Regions from separate parts of the Escherichia marmotae genome, predicted to be linked through region 3. Evidence: predicted binding sites of a transcription regulator. Region 3 holds the regulator's gene; each other region holds the start of a gene.

What was found. The regulator CRP, encoded in region 3, controls carbon source genes, mostly activating them, when cyclic AMP is high. The targets are predictions, from matches to a motif close to ATGTGANNNNNNTCACAT.
Region 1: the regulator CRP is predicted to act here: its motif matches at 3,059-3,076, upstream of azuC (stress response protein AzuC).
Region 2: the regulator CRP is predicted to act here: its motif matches at 3,848-3,865, upstream of rhaB (rhamnulokinase).

Annotation. Positions count from the first base shown of each region.
Region 1 is NZ_CP025979.1:470,740-477,072, forward strand. It holds gene yecA (UPF0149 family protein YecA) at 1-160, shown strand, start outside; gene tyrP (tyrosine transporter TyrP) at 216-1,427, opposite strand; gene C1192_RS02365 (YecH family metal-binding protein) at 1,618-1,857, shown strand; gene ftnA (non-heme ferritin) at 1,895-2,392, opposite strand; gene yecR (YecR family lipoprotein) at 2,571-2,894, opposite strand; gene azuC (stress response protein AzuC) at 3,158-3,244, shown strand; gene yecJ (DUF2766 family protein YecJ) at 3,357-3,608, shown strand; gene C1192_RS02395 (non-heme ferritin-like protein) at 3,693-4,196, opposite strand; gene araF (arabinose ABC transporter substrate-binding protein AraF) at 4,979-5,968, shown strand; gene araG (arabinose ABC transporter ATP-binding protein AraG) at 6,038-6,333, shown strand, end outside.
Region 2 is NZ_CP025979.1:3,433,818-3,440,150, reverse strand. It holds gene sodA (superoxide dismutase [Mn]) at 27-647, opposite strand; gene rhaT (L-rhamnose/proton symporter RhaT) at 932-1,966, shown strand; gene rhaR (HTH-type transcriptional activator RhaR) at 1,963-2,811, opposite strand; gene rhaS (HTH-type transcriptional activator RhaS) at 2,884-3,720, opposite strand; gene rhaB (rhamnulokinase) at 4,008-5,477, shown strand; gene rhaA (L-rhamnose isomerase) at 5,474-6,333, shown strand, end outside.
Region 3 is NZ_CP025979.1:2,808,582-2,814,914, reverse strand. It holds gene pabA (aminodeoxychorismate synthase component 2) at 1-468, shown strand, start outside; gene argD (bifunctional acetylornithine/succinyldiaminopimelate transaminase) at 554-1,774, shown strand; gene C1192_RS14655 (YccS/YhfK family putative transporter) at 1,884-3,974, opposite strand; gene crp (cAMP-activated global transcriptional regulator CRP) at 4,025-4,657, opposite strand; gene C1192_RS14640 (OsmC family protein) at 4,959-5,363, shown strand; gene C1192_RS14635 (phosphoribulokinase) at 5,418-6,287, opposite strand.

The DNA.
Region 1 (6,333 bases), 2.3 Mb from region 3:
AGCCATTCGACTGGCAGCGCTTGATTTACATGCTTACTGGATGGCGCATCCGCAGGAAAAACCTGTTCAGCAACCGATCAAAGCAGAAGAAAAGCCGGGCCGTAACGATCCTTGTCCATGCGGCAGTGGTAAGAAATTTAAGCAGTGTTGCCTGCATTAAGAGGGCATATTGGGTGCTGGAGATGTTTCCGCACCCAACGTTGTTATCAAGGCGATTATCCCACTTCGGGTAACAATCCTGCCGCAATCAAAAATTGCACACCAATCACGCCAATGCCGCAGAGAAACACTAACACCAGCGCCGGACGGCCACCTTTCACTCGATAAGCAGCTTGTGGATTATGCTTTCTGCTCTGCCAGGTCAGCAGGGAAGGGATAATTAACGCCAGCACCGCCAGCGCCACACCGGCGTAACCCAGCGCCATCACAAAGCCACGTGGGTAAAACAGCGCAAACGCCAGCGGCGGCAGAAAAGTAATTGCACCAGTTTGCAGTCGCCCTCCAACGGTATTTGAACGCTGAAACAAATCTGCCAGATAATCAAATAAGCCTAACGCTACGCCGAGAAAGGATGTTGCGAGGGCTAAGTCAGCAAATAAATGCACCGCCAGTTCGACATGCGGTGAGGCCACCACTTCGCGTAACGCCTGTAACAGTCCGTTTAACCCGGCATGATTAGCCAGCAGCCCCATAAAGGTTGTTGAATCAATGCTGCCCAGCGTCGCCAGTTGCCAGAAGATATACGCCACCAGAGGGATCGCACTACCAGTAATAAACACCCAGCGCAGCTTGCGAATGTTGCCATCCATATAACTAACGATGCTCGGCACACTACCGTGGAAGCCAAACGAGGTAAAAATTACCGGGATCGCAGACAACGCAAGTCCTTGTTGCAGCGGCAGGGTTAAAAGATTCATTTTATGAATATGCGGCAACAGCAGTACCAGCATCACCACCAGAAAAATAATTTTGGCGCTAAACAGAAAGCGGTTAAACAAATCGACCAGCGACGTCCCGACACAAACCACACCACCGGCAACAAAAGTGAACAACAACACGCCAGCGGTTGCCGACACTGGAATGCCTGTCCAGTCGCTGATGCTGGAGGCAAGTAATTCACCTGCACCGCTGATGTACGCCGCCGTCAGGGCATACATTAAAAACATCATACTGAAGCCAGTCAGCCACTGCCCATAACGCCCCAGATAGCGCTTTGCCAGCGTGCCCAGACCGGTGTCTGCCGGGACATGCTGGTACACCTCCAGCAGTAACAGCGCTGTGTAGCACATCAATGCCCAAAGCCCAATCAATAAGATTAACGTGACGCTAAAACCGACACCTGCCGCTGCCAGCGGCATTGCCAGCATACCCGCGCCAATTGTGGTTCCTGCCACGATAAAAACACTTCCCAGAGTTCTGTTTTTCACGCTTTCTTCTGTCCTGACGATCTTTATAAGTGATATCTGCGGCGCAGGTTAAGGCATTCTACATTTTTCGTCAAATCGACGTTACATTAGATGTAAATAAAACTGTACGATAAAATGCTTTCAGAACTGCGCTGGCGCAAAGCCTTGATGAGCGGCTATCGCTACGCTATGCCTTTTTTGAGGAGGAACGATGGAATCTATTCACGGTCATGAAGTGTTAAATATGATGATTGAATCAGGTGAGCAATATACGCACGCCAGTCTGGAGGCGGCGATTAAAGCGCGTTTTGGTGAACAGGCGCGTTTTCATACCTGCTCAGCAGAAGGGATGACTGCGGGCGAGTTGGTGGCGTTTCTGGCGGCGAAAGGTAAATTTATTCCCAGCGAAGAAGGGTTCTCAACCGATACAAGTAAAATTTGCCGTCACTGATATGCAACGGCGGCAGAAAATCTGCCGCCGGAGAAGATTAGTTTTGCGTGTCGAGGGTAGAGAGTTCTTTATCGATGAAATAAAGACCTTCGCCGCTTTTACCTGCCAGGCTTAATTTATCAATAATCGATTTGAACAATTTCTCTTCTTCATGTTGCTCAGAAACATACCATTGCAGGAAATTAAATGTCGGGTAATCCTGATTGGTCATGGCAGCATGAGCCAGTTCGTTAATTTTCTGCGTGATTAATTGTTCATGCTTATAAGTTTCCTGGAATAATTCATCAAGTGAAGAATATTCAGCAAACGGGGATTCAACAGTATTAATACGCGGTAAGTTTCCGGTATCGGTCAGATAGTCAAACAGACGCTGCATATGCGTCATCTCTTCCTGGGCGTGACGGCGCAGAAACGCGGCCGCGCCTTCAAAGGTATGGTAGCTGCACCAGGCGCTCATTTGTTGATAAAGCAGCGAAGAGTACAGTTCCAGGTTCATCTGCTCATTGAGTTTTTCAATCATTTCTGGTTTCAGCATGATAGTGCTCCACAAAGGTTATTTTTGTTTCTGTGGCGCCACTATAATTTGTTATTTTATTATTTGCAAAAGGTAAAATATTAAATTCAATTATTAAAAATACGAATGGGAATAAAACGCATTACTGCTATTTATGGCATCAATTAACCAGCGAAGCCTCCCTCGCTGATTAAGGTCTTTATTGATAAGTCGAGGGTATTAAAATTTGGCACTGATACGACAGTGTAAATTCCGTATTCAGACATAACGACCCCGCAAACACACTACAGTTACTTACAGGTTGCCCAAACGCAATGGCGCGGGTAAACCCTGCCTGCTGACATGCACGTTGCGCTATTTCCTGATTGAGATAGCTGTCAGTACGGGCGTTTTGTAAAAATGCCTGATCGTAAACGAGGCGCACAATACCGCTCGTGGCGTTGACTTCGCTCAATTGAGCCTGACGAGTTACGGTGCAGCCCGCTAATGTTAAAAGTGAAAGAACAATTATCAGATGTTTCATGTCACTGCCTGAAGAGGAAGAAGAAACAGGTATTGTACTTGCGGATACGACCAGGCTATGGACAGAAAAGACGACGGATCGGTGCTATTCCTTGCTTTTTCCAGAGGTCAGACAGTTAGCGGTGACTTTATGGTTATCATTTTTATAACATTAAAGGGGTGTTTATGTGATTCAGGTCACATAAAGATTGATTTTTGTGATGATTGTCATATTATAAGTGCAAAGACGATAACACCTGCATAACAAATGGTCGGAGTGCCGCGATGAAACTGCGCAAAATCCTGAAAAGTATGTTTAATAACTATTGCAAGACGTTCAAAGATGTACCGCCAGGCAATATGTTCAGATAACAAGAAACCTGCTCCGGCAGGTTTTTTGTATCCTGAGGACGGTGGATGTGACTATCGCTGAAGAAGTGAAGCCGCTACTATATCGGCTTTCAAATGCTATCAGGAGTTTACAATGTCCCAGCCGCTGAATGCCGATCAGGAACTGGTTTCTGATGTTGTCGCTTGCCAGTTGGTGATCAAACAAATTCTCGACGTGCTCGATGTGATTGCACCTGTTGAGGTTCGTGAAAAAATGTCTGGCCAGTTGAAGAATATTGATTTTACTAACCATCCCGCCGCAGCCGATCCGGTTACGATGCGTGCTATCCAGAAAGCTATCGCATTGATTGAACTCAAGTTTACCCCACAAAGTGAATCCCATTAAAAAAACCGCTGCTTCAAGAGTATGAAGCAGCGGTTTTCTCAACAATTTTTATATCCGGCGCGTGATTTAAGGCGTCGATTTTTATTAGTGTATCTGATGCGACACAACATTAAGAACATGCTGGTCGGTCTGGACAGGGCACATACCGGCACGTTTCGCGCTGCGTACTTCATCAAGAATGGTTTGCAGTAACAGGCCATCGTGCTGCTGTTCTTTTTCCAGATCGCGCAGGAAATCGACGGTTGAATCATCATTCAATTCTTTAGCTTCATCGGCTAATTGTGCCAGCTTGCTTGAACGCTGCTCGTATTCTTCCATCGTTTTTTGGAAGAGTTCTTCCAGAGAGTTAAGCTTTTCACCTGGCACATCAATAGCTTTAACGATGGGCGTCGCGCCGATACTTTTCATAAAATTAAACATGCGCATCATTTGGGTCACGTTACTCTGTGCCTGGGCGCGAAGGAAAGTAGCGGTGCCATTCAGACTTTGTTCAGAACACCAGTTGCTCAGGTGAAGGTAGAGATTGGATGCGTAAAACTCGCGGTTCATTTGGGTGTTGAGTTTGAGAAGCATTCCAGTGGTTGCCATACCTAATATCCTTATATCCAGAAGACGTGAGGTGCAAGATGAATCAAAACACCGTAATTACTGTTTGCAGAATAATTCCTTTCTGCATGTCCGAAATGTGATCGTGGAGTCAATTCTGACGATGATCTAAAATAAGCATAACGTCTGAACGAATATAAGAAAATCCTTAAATCACCAAGTTTATAATTTTTTACATTTCATTGATAAGAGCAATGGGTTTGCAATAATTGTCAATGCTGTGCATTTGTGTATCTCATTGATATTAAATTAAAATATTAATGACATGATGACGATGTGATATTTTAAAACTTTTCCTGACTATGAGAGGTGGCTCTCATTATCGATTTACTCTTAATTAATGATGGTGGTGATAATTAACGCCGAAATGAATTTTGTACAAGCGCTTACCCATTTTACCATTCAGCTTAAAATGGACAGACTTCTGTCCGGTAATAATTAGATTAAAAAAAAGACACTCCAGACCACTCAACGCATACCACAAGGACTTCCAGGCTAATGTCATGGACTAATCTGCTAATGCACTTTTTATTTGTCAGACAATTGTTGTTTCCAGTATGTCATTTCTCGCTAAATTCATGCACGTTCTGACTGTAATTCTGCGATGTGATATTGCTCTCCTATGGAGAATTAATTTCTCGCTAAAACTATGCCAACACGGCCAATTATCTTTTCGTTAAAGGTAATGCTTTGTTTTCCGATTAAATTAACCAAAGTTCTTAGTTTTTACCCTACAAAAAATGATGCTAAAGCTGGAGATAACCATGCACAAATTTACTAAAGCTCTTGCGGCCATCGGTCTGGCTGCTGTTATGTCACAATCCGCTATGGCAGAAAACCTGAAACTCGGTTTCTTGGTAAAGCAACCCGAAGAGCCGTGGTTCCAGACCGAATGGAAATTTGCCGATAAAGCCGGGAAAGATTTAGGCTTTGAAGTTATTAAGATTGCCGTACCGGATGGTGAAAAAACGCTGAACGCTATCGACAGCCTGGCGGCCAGTGGCGCGAAAGGATTTGTCATTTGTACGCCAGACCCGAAATTGGGTTCCGCTATTGTGGCGAAAGCACGTGGCTATGGTATGAAAGTTATTGCCGTGGATGATCAGTTTGTAAATGCCAAAGGTAAGCCGATGGATACCGTGCCGTTGGTGATGATGGCGGCGACCAAAATTGGCGAGCGTCAGGGCCAGGAACTGTATAAAGAGATGCAGAAACGAGGTTGGGATGTAAAAGAAAGTGCCGTAATGGCGATTACAGCTAACGAACTGGATACCGCTCGTCGTCGTACTACAGGCTCTATGGACGCGCTGAAAGCTGCCGGATTCCCGGAAAAACAAATTTATCAGGTTCCTACCAAATCTAACGATATCCCGGGGGCATTTGACGCCGCCAACTCCATGCTGGTTCAGCATCCTGAAGTTAAACACTGGCTGATCGTCGGGATGAACGATAGCACTGTGCTTGGCGGCGTGCGCGCGACGGAAGGTCAGGGCTTTAAAGCGGCAGATATCATCGGTATCGGTATCAACGGCGTGGATGCAGTAAGCGAGTTGTCCAAAGCCCAGGCTACCGGTTTCTACGGTTCACTGCTGCCAAGCCCGGACGTACATGGTTATAAGTCCAGCGAAATGCTCTACAACTGGGTAGCGAAAGACGCAGAACCACCGAAATTCACTGAAGTTACCGATGTCGTTCTGATTACGCGCGACAACTTTAAAGAAGAACTGGAGAAAAAAGGGTTAGGCGGTAAGTAATCTGCCGAAAAAATTCCCCTCTGCGTGATGCAGAGGGGGTGTGAATGACCAGTGATTCACGGAGACGTTATGCAACAGTCTACCCCGTATCTCTCATTTCGCGGCATTGGTAAAACCTTTCCCGGCGTTAAGGCGCTTACGGACATCAGTTTTGACTGCTATGCCGGTCAGGTTCATGCGTTGATGGGTGAAAATGGTGCCGGTAAATCAACACTCTTAAAAATCCTTAGCGGCAACTATGCGCCAACCACGGGTTCTGTCGCAATTAGCGGACAGGAAATATCCTTTTCCGACACTACCGCTGCGCTTAACGCGGGGGTTGCGATTATTTACCAGGAACTGCATCTCGTGCCGGAAATGACCGT
Region 2 (6,333 bases), 630 kb from region 3:
GCCTCATTGCAGCAGGCAATATGCGATTATTTTTTCGCGGCGAAACGTGCCGCTGCTTCGTCCCAGTTCACCACGTTCCAGAACTCTTTAATGTAGTCCGGACGGCGGTTCTGGAATTTCAGGTAGTAAGCGTGTTCCCACACATCCAGACCCAGAACAGGGAAGCCGGAAGCGCCAGAGATAGCTTCGCCCATCAGCGGGGAGTCCTGGTTAGCAGTAGAAACCACCGCCAGTTTATCGCCTTTCAGCACCAGCCATGCCCAGCCGGAACCAAAGCGGGAAGCTGCCGCTTTCTCAAATTCTGCTTTGAAGTTATCAACGGAACCGAAATCACGTTCGATAGCCGCTTTCAGATCGCCCTGCAGGGTGGTGCCTTTTTTCAGGCCTTTCCAGAACAGGCTGTGGTTAGCATGGCCGCCTGCGTTGTTGCGCAAAACGGTTTTCTTGTCTGCTGGCAGTTGATCCAGCTTAGTGATCAGCTCTTCAACCGGCAGGTTGGCAAATTCTGGCAGGCTTTCCAGCGCCGCGTTAGCGTTGTTGACGTAGGCCTGATGGTGTTTGGTGTGGTGGATTTCCATGGTCTGCTTATCGAAGTGCGGTTCCAGGGCATCGTAAGCATACGGCAGGGATGGCAGGGTGTAGCTCATATTCATCTCCAGTATTGTCGGGCGGCCGATTGTTAATGCCGCGTAAGCAGTTGGTTCATTATAGTTAATTAAATGATATTGAAAATGATTATCAATGCCGTACTTTTCGTAAGGATATGGTTTTGCAGGAAAATGCCAGAGATGTGAGCCAAATCACCCACTTAATGCCGTGATTGCCAGTAAATCGGCAACGGCGGCAACAGGCGAAAGGTTAATCGACAGCACGATTTTTACACTCATCTCGTCGGAGATGTGACGCGACGAAAAATGATGAGGATAAGAAAATGAGTAACGCGATTACGATGGGGATTTTTTGGCATTTGATCGGCGCGGCCAGTGCAGCCTGTTTTTACGCTCCGTTCAAAAAAGTAAAAAAATGGTCATGGGAAACCATGTGGTCAGTCGGTGGAATTGTCTCGTGGATTATTCTGCCGTGGGCTATCAGCGCCATGCTACTACCTGATTTCTGGGCATATTATAGCTCGTTCAGCCTCTCTACCTTGCTGCCGGTATTTTTGTTTGGCGCAATGTGGGGGATTGGTAATATCAACTACGGCCTGACCATGCGTTATCTCGGCATGTCGATGGGGATAGGTATCGCCATTGGCATTACGTTGATCGTCGGTACACTGATGACGCCAATTATCAACGGCAATTTCGATGTGTTAATTAATACCGACGGTGGGCGAATGACGTTGCTCGGCGTGCTGGTAGCGCTGATTGGCGTGGGAATTGTGACCCGCGCCGGGCAATTGAAAGAGCGCAAAATGGGCATTAAAGCCGAAGAGTTCAACCTGAAAAAAGGGCTGGTACTGGCGGTGATGTGCGGCATTTTCTCTGCAGGGATGTCCTTTGCGATGAACGCCGCAAAACCAATGCATGAAGCGGCTGCCGCGTTGGGTGTTGATCCATTGTATGTCGCTCTGCCAAGCTATGTTGTCATCATGGGCGGCGGCGCGATTATTAACCTCGGTTTCTGTTTTATTCGTCTGGCAAAAGTGAAAGATTTGTCGCTAAAAGCCGACTTCTCGCTGGCAAAACCGCTGATCATTCACAACATATTGCTCTCGGCGCTGGGCGGTTTGATGTGGTATCTGCAATTCTTTTTCTATGCCTGGGGTCACGCCCGCATTCCGGCGCAATATGACTACATCAGTTGGATGCTGCATATGAGTTTCTACGTTCTGTGCGGCGGTATCGTCGGTCTGGTTCTGAAAGAGTGGAACAATGCGGGTCGCCGTCCGGTAACGGTGTTGAGCCTCGGCTGTGTGGTGATTATTGTCGCCGCCAACATCGTTGGTATGGGCATGGCGAATTAATCTTTCTGGGAACAGAGATGACGCCACTGGCTGGGCGTCATCCCGGTTTCCCGGGTAAACACCACCGAAAAGTAGTTGCTGTCTTCAAAGCCACATTCTGTCGAGATATCACTGATTAACAGGCGGCTATGCTGGAGAAGATATTGCGCATGGCACACTCTGACCTGCCGCAGATATTGATTGATGGTCATGCCGGTCTGCTGGCGAAATTGCTGACGCAGGACGCGTTCACTGCACGATGCCTCATCACAAAATTTATCCAGCGCAAAGGGACTTTTCAGGCTGGCCACCAGCCGGGTAATCAGCTTATCCAGCAACGTTTCGCTGGATGTTGGCGGCAACGAATCACTGGTGTAACGATGACGCTTCAAAAGCATCACCAACTGCCCAAACAGTAACTCCGCCATCTCGTTGGCGAACGGTGCATGCTGACTGCTTTCGTGCTCAAGCTGACCGATAACCTGCCGCGCCTGTGCCATGCCTACGCTACCTAAACGCCAGTGTGATTGTCCTGCGCTGGCGTTAAATCCCGGAATAGCCCCCTGCCAGTCAAGACTAAGCGTCAGTCGCTCCGGGCAATAAATAATGTTCTGCAACACCAGATCGTTAACAGAAGCGTAGGAGTGTTTATCATCAGCGTGAATATAAAAGAGATCGCCACGGGTAATGCGATAAGGGCGATCGTTGAGCACATGCAGACCATTACCGCGCCAGACGATCACCAGTTCACAAAAATCATGTGTATGTTCGGCAAAGACATCCTGCGGATAACGATCAGCAACAGCGACCGCCTGCTGTTCGCTGGCAAAAAAATCTTTTTTGCGAAGGATTAACTGATGAACCACCGTGCCACCTCAGCCAGAAAACGCATTTGATTATTCATAATCTGGCGTGGAAATACGTTGAGAAGATTCGCGTTATTGCAGAAAACCATCCCGCCCCTGGCGAATATCACGCGGTGACCAGTTAAACTCACGGCGAAACAGCGTCGAAAAGTGGTTACTGTCGCTGAACCCGCAGCGATATGCGATTTCGGTCACGCTGGCCTCGCTATGACGTAACAGATGACGCGCCTTCACCAACCGTAAACGGTTAAGGTAACGCTGGGGAGTCAAACCGGTTTGCTGTTTTAGCTGACGATGCAAAGTGCGTAGTGACAGAGAAAACTTATCCGCCACCGTTTCCCAATTCACCTCGTCGGCAAAATGCTCCTCCAGCCAGGCCAGGAGCAAGTTCAGACGTGATTCACGACTTTCCATACTCTCCTGCAAACTGTTTTTACGCAGCAAGAGCAGTAATTGCATAAACAAAATCTCGCGACTGGCTTTCGAGGGTAAATCACTCGCCCTTTCATGCTGTTCCAGTTGCGAAACCAGTTGCCGCACCTGCTGCAATACGCTTTGGCTCACGCGCCAGTGAGACGGATATTGCCCGTCCAGCTCTTGCGGAAGAAGCTGATGCAGCCCGGCGAGAAACTGAAATCGATCCGGTGAGCGATACAGCACATTGGTCAAACACAGATTGTCCGTATGTTCGTATAAATGCCGATCATGATCGCGCACGAAGCAGATTGTGCCACCGGAGATGGTATAAGGCTGCCCATTGAAAACGTGGATACCCGTGCCATGTTCAACAATCACAATCTCATGAAAATCATGGTGATGCTCAGGGAAATCAGCTTGCGGAAGCCGGGGTTCTATCGCCACGGACGCGTGACCAGACGGAAAAAAATCCACACTTTGTAATACGGTCATACTGGCCTCCTGATGTCATCAACATGGCGGAATAGTAATCAAGCGGTTTGGTTCTTACCTTAAATTTTTGACGGCAAAACTCGTAAAAAATGTCGATTTTTCAAGATACAGCGTGAATTTTCAGGAAATGCGGCAAACATCACACCACCACAATTCAGAAAATTGTGAACGCTATCACGTTCATCTTTCCCTGGTTGCCAGTGGTGTATTTTCCTGTCAGTAACAAGAAGGTAGCGAACTCGGGCGCTTTTTAGACTGGTCGTAATGAAATTCAGCAGGATCACATTATGACCTTTCGCAATTGTGTCGCCGTCGATCTCGGCGCATCCAGTGGGCGCGTGATGCTGGCGCGTTACTCCCGTGAATGTCGCAGCCTGACGCTGCGTGAAATCCATCGATTTAACAATGGACTGCATAACCGGAACGGCTATGTCACCTGGGATGTGGATAGCCTGGAGAGCGCCATTCGCCTTGGGCTAAACAAGGTTTGTGAGGAAGGGATTCGTATCGATAGCATCGGTATTGATACATGGGGCGTGGACTATGTACTACTCGACCAACACGGTCAGCGCGTGGGTCTACCTGTTGCTTATCGAGATAGCCGCACCAGTGGTCTGATGGCGCTGGCACAACAGCAATATGGAAAGCGCGATATTTATCAGCGTAGCGGCATTCAGTTTTTGCCCTTCAATACGATCTATCAGCTACGTGCGCTGACAGAGCAACAACCTGAACTTATTCCACACATTGCTCACGCTCTGCTAATGCCGGATTACTTTAGTTATCGCCTGACCGGCAAGATGAACTGGGAGTACACAAACGCCACCACCACGCAACTGGTCAATATCAATAGCGATGACTGGGATGACTCCCTGCTGGCGTGGAGCGGTGCCAACAAAGCCTGGTTTGGCCGCCCGACGCATCCGGGCAATGTCATTGGTCACTGGATTTGTCCGCAGGGTAATGAAATTCCTGTGGTCGCCGTTGCCAGCCATGACACCGCCAGCGCGGTTATCGCTTCGCCGTTAAACGGATCACGCGCCGCTTACCTCTCCTCCGGAACCTGGTCATTGATGGGCTTCGAAAGCCAGACGCCATTCACCAATGATGCGGCGCTGGCAGCCAACATCACCAATGAAGGCGGTGCGGAAGGCCGCTATCGAGTGCTGAAAAATATTATGGGCTTATGGCTGCTTCAGCGGATGCTTCAGGAGCGGCAAATCAACGATCTCCCGGCACTTATCGCTACGACACAGGCGCTTCCGGCCTGCCGCTTCATCATCAATCCCAATGACGATCGCTTTATTAATCCTGACGCGATGTGCAGCGAAATTCAGGCTGCGTGTCGGGAAACGGCGCAACCGATCCCAGAAAGTGATGCTGAACTGGCGCGCTGTATTTTCGACAGTCTGGCAGTGCTGTATGCCGATGTGCTGCATGAACTGGCACAGCTACGCGGTGAAGATTTCTCGCAACTGCATATTGTCGGCGGCGGCAGCCAGAACGCACTACTCAACCAGTTGTGCGCCGATGCCTGCGGTACTCGGGTGATCGCCGGGCCTGTAGAAGCTTCAACGCTCGGCAATATCGGCATCCAGTTAATGGCGCTGGATGAACTCAACAATGTGGATGATTTCCGTCAGGTGGTAAGCGCCACTGCGAATCTGACCACCTTTACCCCTAATCCTGACAGTGAAATTGCCCACTATGTGGCGCAGTTTCGCTCTACACGACAGACTAAGGAGCTTTGCGCATGACCACTCAACTGGAACAGGCCTGGGAACTGGCGAAACAGCGTTTCGCGGCGGTAGGGATTGATGTCGAGGAGGCACTGCGCCAACTTGATCGCTTACCCGTTTCAATGCACTGCTGGCAGGGCGATGATGTTTCTGGTTTTGAAAACCCGGAAGGTTCGCTGACTGGAGGGATTCAGGCCACCGGCAACTACCCGGGAAAAGCGCGCAATGCCGAAGAGCTGCGTGCCGATTTGGAACAGGCTATGCGGCTGATTCCGGGGCCGAAACGGCTTAATTTACATGCGATCTATCTGGAGTCAGACACGCCAGTCTCGCGCGACCAAATCAAACCTGAACACTTCAAAAACTGGGTTGAATGGGCGAAAGCTAATCAAATCGGTCTGGATTTTAACCCTTCCTGTTTCTCGCATCCGCTAAGCGCCGATGGCTTTACGCTCTCACATGCCGACGACCGCATTCGCCAGTTCTGGATTGATCATTGTAAGGCCAGCCGCCGCGTTTCGGCCTATTTTGGCGAACAACTCGGCACGCCATCAGTGATGAACATCTGGATCCCGGATGGCATGAAAGATATCACCATTGACCGCCTTGCCCCGCGCCAGCGTTTGCTGGCAGCACTGGATGAAGTGATCAGCGAAAAGCTGGATCCGGCGCACCATATCGACGCCGTAGAGAGTAAATTGTTTGGCATTGGCGCGGAGAGCTATACGGTTGGCTCTAATGAGTTTTATATGGGTTATGCCACCAGCCGCCAGACTGCGCTGTGCCTGGATGCCGGACACTTCCACCCGACTGAAGTCATTTCCGACAAGATTTCCGCCGCCATGTTGTATGTGCCGCAGTTGCTGCTGCACGT
Region 3 (6,333 bases):
GCGTTGACGCTGACGGATATTGACGCCCTTAAACCGCAGAAAATTGTCATATCGCCTGGACCCTGTACGCCAGATGAAGCCGGGATTTCCCTTGAGGTTATTCGTCACTATGCCGGACGGTTGCCGATTCTTGGCGTTTGCCTGGGGCATCAGGCGATGGCGCAGGTTTTCGGCGCTAAAGTGGTACGCGCCGCAAAGGTAATGCACGGCAAAACCTCACCCATTACGCATAACGGCGAAGGCGTATTTCAGGGGCTGGCAAATACATTAACCGTGACGCGCTACCATTCACTGGTGGTGGACCCCGACTCGCTGCCGGAGTGTTTTGAAGTGACCGCCTGGAGCGAGACCCACGAGATTATGGGGATTCGCCATCGCCAGTGGGATCTCGAAGGGGTGCAATTTCATCCGGAAAGTATTCTTAGCGAACAGGGGCATCAGTTGCTGGCTAATTTCCTGCATCGCTGATTTCTGGTTGCCATTTAATGATTTTTTATGCATATTTTGTGATTATAATTTCATAATGATTTATGCGTAACAGGGTGATCATGAGATGGCAACTGAACAAACAGCAATTACACGCGCGACTTTCGATGAAGTGATTCTGCCGATTTATGCACCGGCAGAGTTTATTCCGGTAAAAGGCCAGGGTAGCCGAATCTGGGATCAACAGGGTAAGGAGTATGTCGATTTCGCGGGGGGGATTGCGGTTACGGCGTTAGGTCATTGCCATCCGGCGCTGGTGGAAGCGTTAAAAACCCAGGGCGAAACCTTGTGGCATATCAGCAACGTTTTCACCAATGAACCAGCATTACGTCTTGGGCGTAAACTGATTGAGGCGACCTTTGCCGAACGAGTGGTGTTTATGAACTCCGGGACGGAAGCCAACGAAACTGCCTTTAAACTGGCACGTCATTACGCTTGTGTGCGCCATAGCCCGTTCAAAACCAAAATTATTGCCTTCCATAACGCCTTTCATGGCCGATCATTGTTTACCGTCTCGGTGGGCGGCCAGCCGAAATATTCTGACGGCTTTGGGCCAAAACCGGCAGACATTATTCATGTTCCCTTTAACGATCTCCACGCGGTGAAAGCAGTGATGGATGATCATACCTGCGCAGTGGTTGTTGAGCCGATTCAGGGCGAGGGCGGCGTGACGGCTGCGACGCCGGAGTTTCTGCAGGGCTTGCGTGAACTGTGCGATCAACATCAGGCATTGCTGGTATTTGATGAAGTGCAGTGCGGGATGGGGCGGACAGGCGATTTATTTGCCTATATGCACTACGGCGTGACGCCGGATATCCTGACCTCCGCCAAAGCGTTAGGCGGTGGTTTCCCGATTAGCACCATGCTGACCACGGCGGAGATTGCGTCTGCGTTTCATCCTGGCTCGCACGGTTCCACCTACGGTGGTAATCCACTAGCCTGTGCGGTCGCTGGGGCGGCGTTTGATATCATCAATACGCCGGTCGTGCTGGAAGGCATTCAGGCGAAACGTCAGCGTTTTGTTGAGCATTTGCAGAAGATTGATCAGCAGTACGATGTGTTTAGCGATATTCGCGGCATGGGGCTGTTGATTGGTGCGGAGTTGAAACCACAATACAAAGGTAAGGCGCGTGATTTCCTTTATGCGGGTGCGGATGCAGGTGTAATGGTGCTGAACGCCGGACCAGATGTGGTGCGTTTTGCGCCGTCGCTGGTGGTGGAAGATGCGGATATCGACGAAGGGATGCAGCGTTTTGCCCGCGCAGTGGCGAAGGTGATTGCGGCGTAAAACGGGAGTAAGCCTGATAAGACGCGGTAAGCGTCGCACCAGGCAAAGGGCGTCGGATACGGCGTATGTGCCTTATCTGACCCTCGATTTTGTTCTGGCGATGAATAAATTACGCCTTCGAATCCCGCAACTTGCGACTCAACCAAATCCCGTGGTGTGGTCGCTGCCGCCAGGCCATTGCTGAAATGGTGTGCATCGTATTCAGATGGCCAATAACGCGTTGTAAATGCTGCTCCAGCGTGCCGGACGCACCTTCGTGTGGCAGCATCTCTGGCGAGTCGATGATATTGGCGTCACCAGAACTACCCGGTTCATCATATTCCAGTCGTTGCTGACAACGCTGAATGGCGATTTCACAAGACTGCAAGTACTCCTGCGCCAGTTCCGGCGGCAATGACCGGTGTTCCCGCGCCAGTGTGGTCATGGCATTGATATGTTCAACAATAAACTGACTATGTGTTACCCACAGTTTCATGTCTGCCAGATAATGGCTGTTAAACGCCGGTTCCTGCATCGCCTGATTCAGCGAGTTATACAGGGTGTTATGCGCCTGATTCACCCGCATTCGCTGCCAGGCAAGTGGCGTGGGTTGCGGATCTTTACTGAGGATCAGACGAATAGCCTCCTGGTAAGTTTCTAAGGCGTCATGGGCGTTCTTGCGCAGTAAACCACTCTGCCACTGCGGCCACAGCCATACCGTGCCACCGAAGGCAATCAGACAGCCGATGATGGTATCAATGAGGCGTGGGATGATGTATTGCTCACCATTCAGCCACAGCAGTTGCAGGGTATACACAGCGGTAATGGTAAAACCGACCGTCGCCCAGCCGTAGTTCTTACGCAATATCAGATAGCTGGCGAGCGTGGTAATCAGCATCAACGTCAGGGTGTAACCTTCGGGAATTTTAAAGTGCAGCGCAACACCCGCAATGATTAACCCGACCACGGTTCCCACAGAACGATTCACAATCCGCAGGCGAGTAGCGCCATAACCATTTTGCGTCACCAATAATACCGTCATTAATATCCAATAGGATTTCGGCAAATGCAGCGCGGTGCCCATCAGGCTGGCAACACTTAGCATCACACTCAATCGTCCGGCATTACGCAGCGCTGGCGATTTCAGGGAAAGATAGCTTTTCAGCGCCGGGAGTAACGGCATTCGCCGCTGTTTATCTGCCAGCAGATCGCGGGCATAAAGTGGTTTTTGCGTTCGTAGCACGCGGGCGATGCGACTAAAGTGCCAGTAGCAAAATTGTCCCACGGGGTTATCCGGATGCTGGCGGGCGATTTTTTCCAGCGCGCCAATTTGCTTATCCATCGTAAAACGTGTCGGCAGGCGATGATAAAGAATGTCATCAGCCAGCACGCGCAGGCGGGCGGCGACAGTTTGTGCATTCCAGCGGATAACTTCCTCCGCATGGCTCCGCTCGACCAGCTTTTGCACCTCTTCCGGCTGATGCAAACTGACCGAGATATGTTCCTGTAAGTCCAGCGCCTCCTGGAAAATACGCAGCATCCGCTTGTAGTCCGTATTATTTTGCGCGGAAAGCATATGCATTTGCTGATAACACTGGGTAATTAAATCGACCGCTTTTTGCTGACGCACCAACAATGGTGGCAGAGCATTTTCGGGATCGGTGTGCTGAGTAAGCAGGCTGTATTTGGCTTCACAGTAATCCGCCAGTTCACGGTACAGCAGGCTAAGCGACTCGCGTAACGGTTGCTCACGCCAGAGCCAGAACCAGAACCAGTTAAACAGTCCATACCAGAGCGTGCCTAACGCGTAGATGAGCAACGGTTCCCAGACCGGCATATATCCCGCCAGACTGAGGGTAAAAATGGCGGCGAGTAGCGATGCGGGAAGTAATTTTGCATGCAATGGCCCTAACTCAGCAGTGACGCCAAGTATCAACGTTAACCCCGTCAGCAGAAAGGGTAGGGGGATATCTTTTTCCAGCAGCAGTTGCGTTAGCAAGCTACAAGTGGCAAACAGCGACGCACCAATGATTAAGTGTTTGAAAAAACGCTTATGAGGAGTATCAAGCCCCGCAATATTGCAACAGGCGGGGACGAGAGAAAAGAGCAGCCCGAGTCTTAATTCGCCAAGCAATAGACCAACGGCCACGGGCAAACATAGCACCAGTGTTTGTCGTAGTGCGTAGTTGATGTCGGGATGATAAATCAGTCTGCGCCACATCGGCTTAAACAAAACGGCGCGCTACCAGGTAACGCGGCACTCCGATGGGATCAACGGGTGCCGTAAACGACGATGGTTTTTCCGTGTGCAGAGATCAGGTTCTGATCTTCCAGCATCTTCAGAATACGTCCCACGGTTTCACGAGAACAGCCAACAATCTGACCGATTTCCTGACGGGTAATTTTGATTTGCATACCGTCCGGGTGAGTCATGGCATCGGGTTGTTTCGCCAGATTCAGCAGTGTCTGTGCAATACGACCTGTAACGTCGAGGAATGCCAGGTTGCCCACTTTCTCTGAAGTGACTTGCAGACGACGCGCCATCTGTGCGGAGAGACGCATCAGAATATCCGGGTTCACCTGAATTAATTGACGGAATTTTTTGTAGGAAATCTCAGCTACTTCACAGGCGGTTTTCGCACGTACCCATGCGCTACGTTCCTGGCCTTCTTCAAACAGGCCCAATTCGCCAATAAAATCACCCTGATTCAGATAGGAGAGGATCATTTCTTTACCCTCCTCGTCTTTAATCAGCACTGCCACAGAGCCTTTAACGATGTAATACAGCGTTTCCGCTTTTTCACCCTGGTGAATAAGCGTGCTCTTGGATGGGTACTTATGAATGTGGCAATGAGACAAGAACCATTCGAGAGTCGGGTCTGTTTGCGGTTTGCCAAGCACCATGCGCGGTTATCCTCTGTTATAAGCTTTCTCCAGAGCCAGAAAACGCCGCTGTCTCTGGATTGCCGAAATGTGCTTCCCGCTACCTGGGAAGGGGCTATCAACTGAACTGCACGGTAATGTGACGTCTTTTACATACATGCAGTACATCAATGTATTACTGTAGCATCCTGACTGTTTTAGCATAGCTTTCGCGTTGTGTCTCCTGGTGTCTCGCTTCAGCATGACCCAGGTCGCCTTCCGTTGCGCGATTTGGTCAGTACGCGTACTCTGTCAGGAAAATTGACGCAATGGAGTTCCGATTATGCAAGCGCGTGTGAAGTGGGTCGAAGGGTTAACTTTTTTGGGCGAGTCAGCCTCGGGTCACCAGATTTTAATGGACGGTAATTCTGGCGATAAAGCGCCAAGTCCGATGGAAATGGTGTTGATGGCGGCAGGCGGTTGCAGCGCCATTGATGTGGTTTCTATCCTGCAAAAAGGGCGTCAGGATGTGGTCGATTGTGAAGTAAAATTGACCTCTGAACGTCGCGAAGAGGCACCGCGCCTGTTTACGCACATCAATTTGCATTTTATCGTCACAGGTCACGACCTGAAGGACGCGGCGGTTTCGCGAGCGGTGGATCTCTCTGCCGAGAAGTATTGTTCGGTAGCGCTGATGCTAGAGAAAGCCGTGAATATTACCCACTCCTATGAAGTGATAGCCGCGTGATTTAATGATTAAAATATGATGCCGGATATTATTTTATCCGGCATATAAGAACATTTACTCGATTTTCTTCCCTTCCATCAGTCGTTGTACCAGCGGCAGCATAATTAACTCCATTGCCAGACCCATTTTACCTCCCGGCACCACTAACGTATTGATGTGGGAAATGAATGAGCCTTGTAACATCGCCAGCAGCCAAGGGAAATCGATCCCTTCCAGATTACGAAAATGAATCACCACAAAACTTTCATCCAACGACGGGATGCCTTTTGCAGCGAAAGGGTTAGACGTGTCAACAGTGGGGACGCGCTGGAAGTTGATATGAGTGCGGGAAAACTGCGGCGTGATGTAGTTGATATAGTCTTCCATTGAGCGCACTACCGAGTCCATCACTGCTTCTCGTGAGTGTCCGCGCTCGCCAGTATCGCGGATGAGTTTTTGAATCCACTCCAGGTTAACGATAGGCACGACCCCAACCAATAAATCTACATGCTGCGCGACGTTATGTTGTGGCGTAACCACGCCGCCGTGCAATCCTTCATAAAACAGCACATCGGTCGGTTCTGGCAGCGCCTGCCACGGGGTAAACGTACCGGGCACCTGGTTCCACGGCACGGCTTCATCGTAGGTGTGCAGATATTTGCGCGACTGGCCTTTGCCGCTCAGCCCGTATTCAGTGAAGGTTTGTTCCAGCAGGCCGAAGTCGTTGGCCTCGGGACCGAAGTAGCTGATATGCCGCCCGGCATCGCGCGCTTTGCGGATCGCCATGTCCATTTCCGGGCGGGTGTAACGGTGAAAACTGTCGCCTTCCACCTCGGCTGCATGCAGATTTAACTGCGCGAATATTTTACGAAACGCGAGGCTGGTGGTGGTGGTCCCCGCGCCGCTGGATCCTGTTACTGCAATGACCGGATGTTTGGCAGACATAGTAACTCCATGACCTGGCTATCATTATTATCTTGTCCGCCGACGG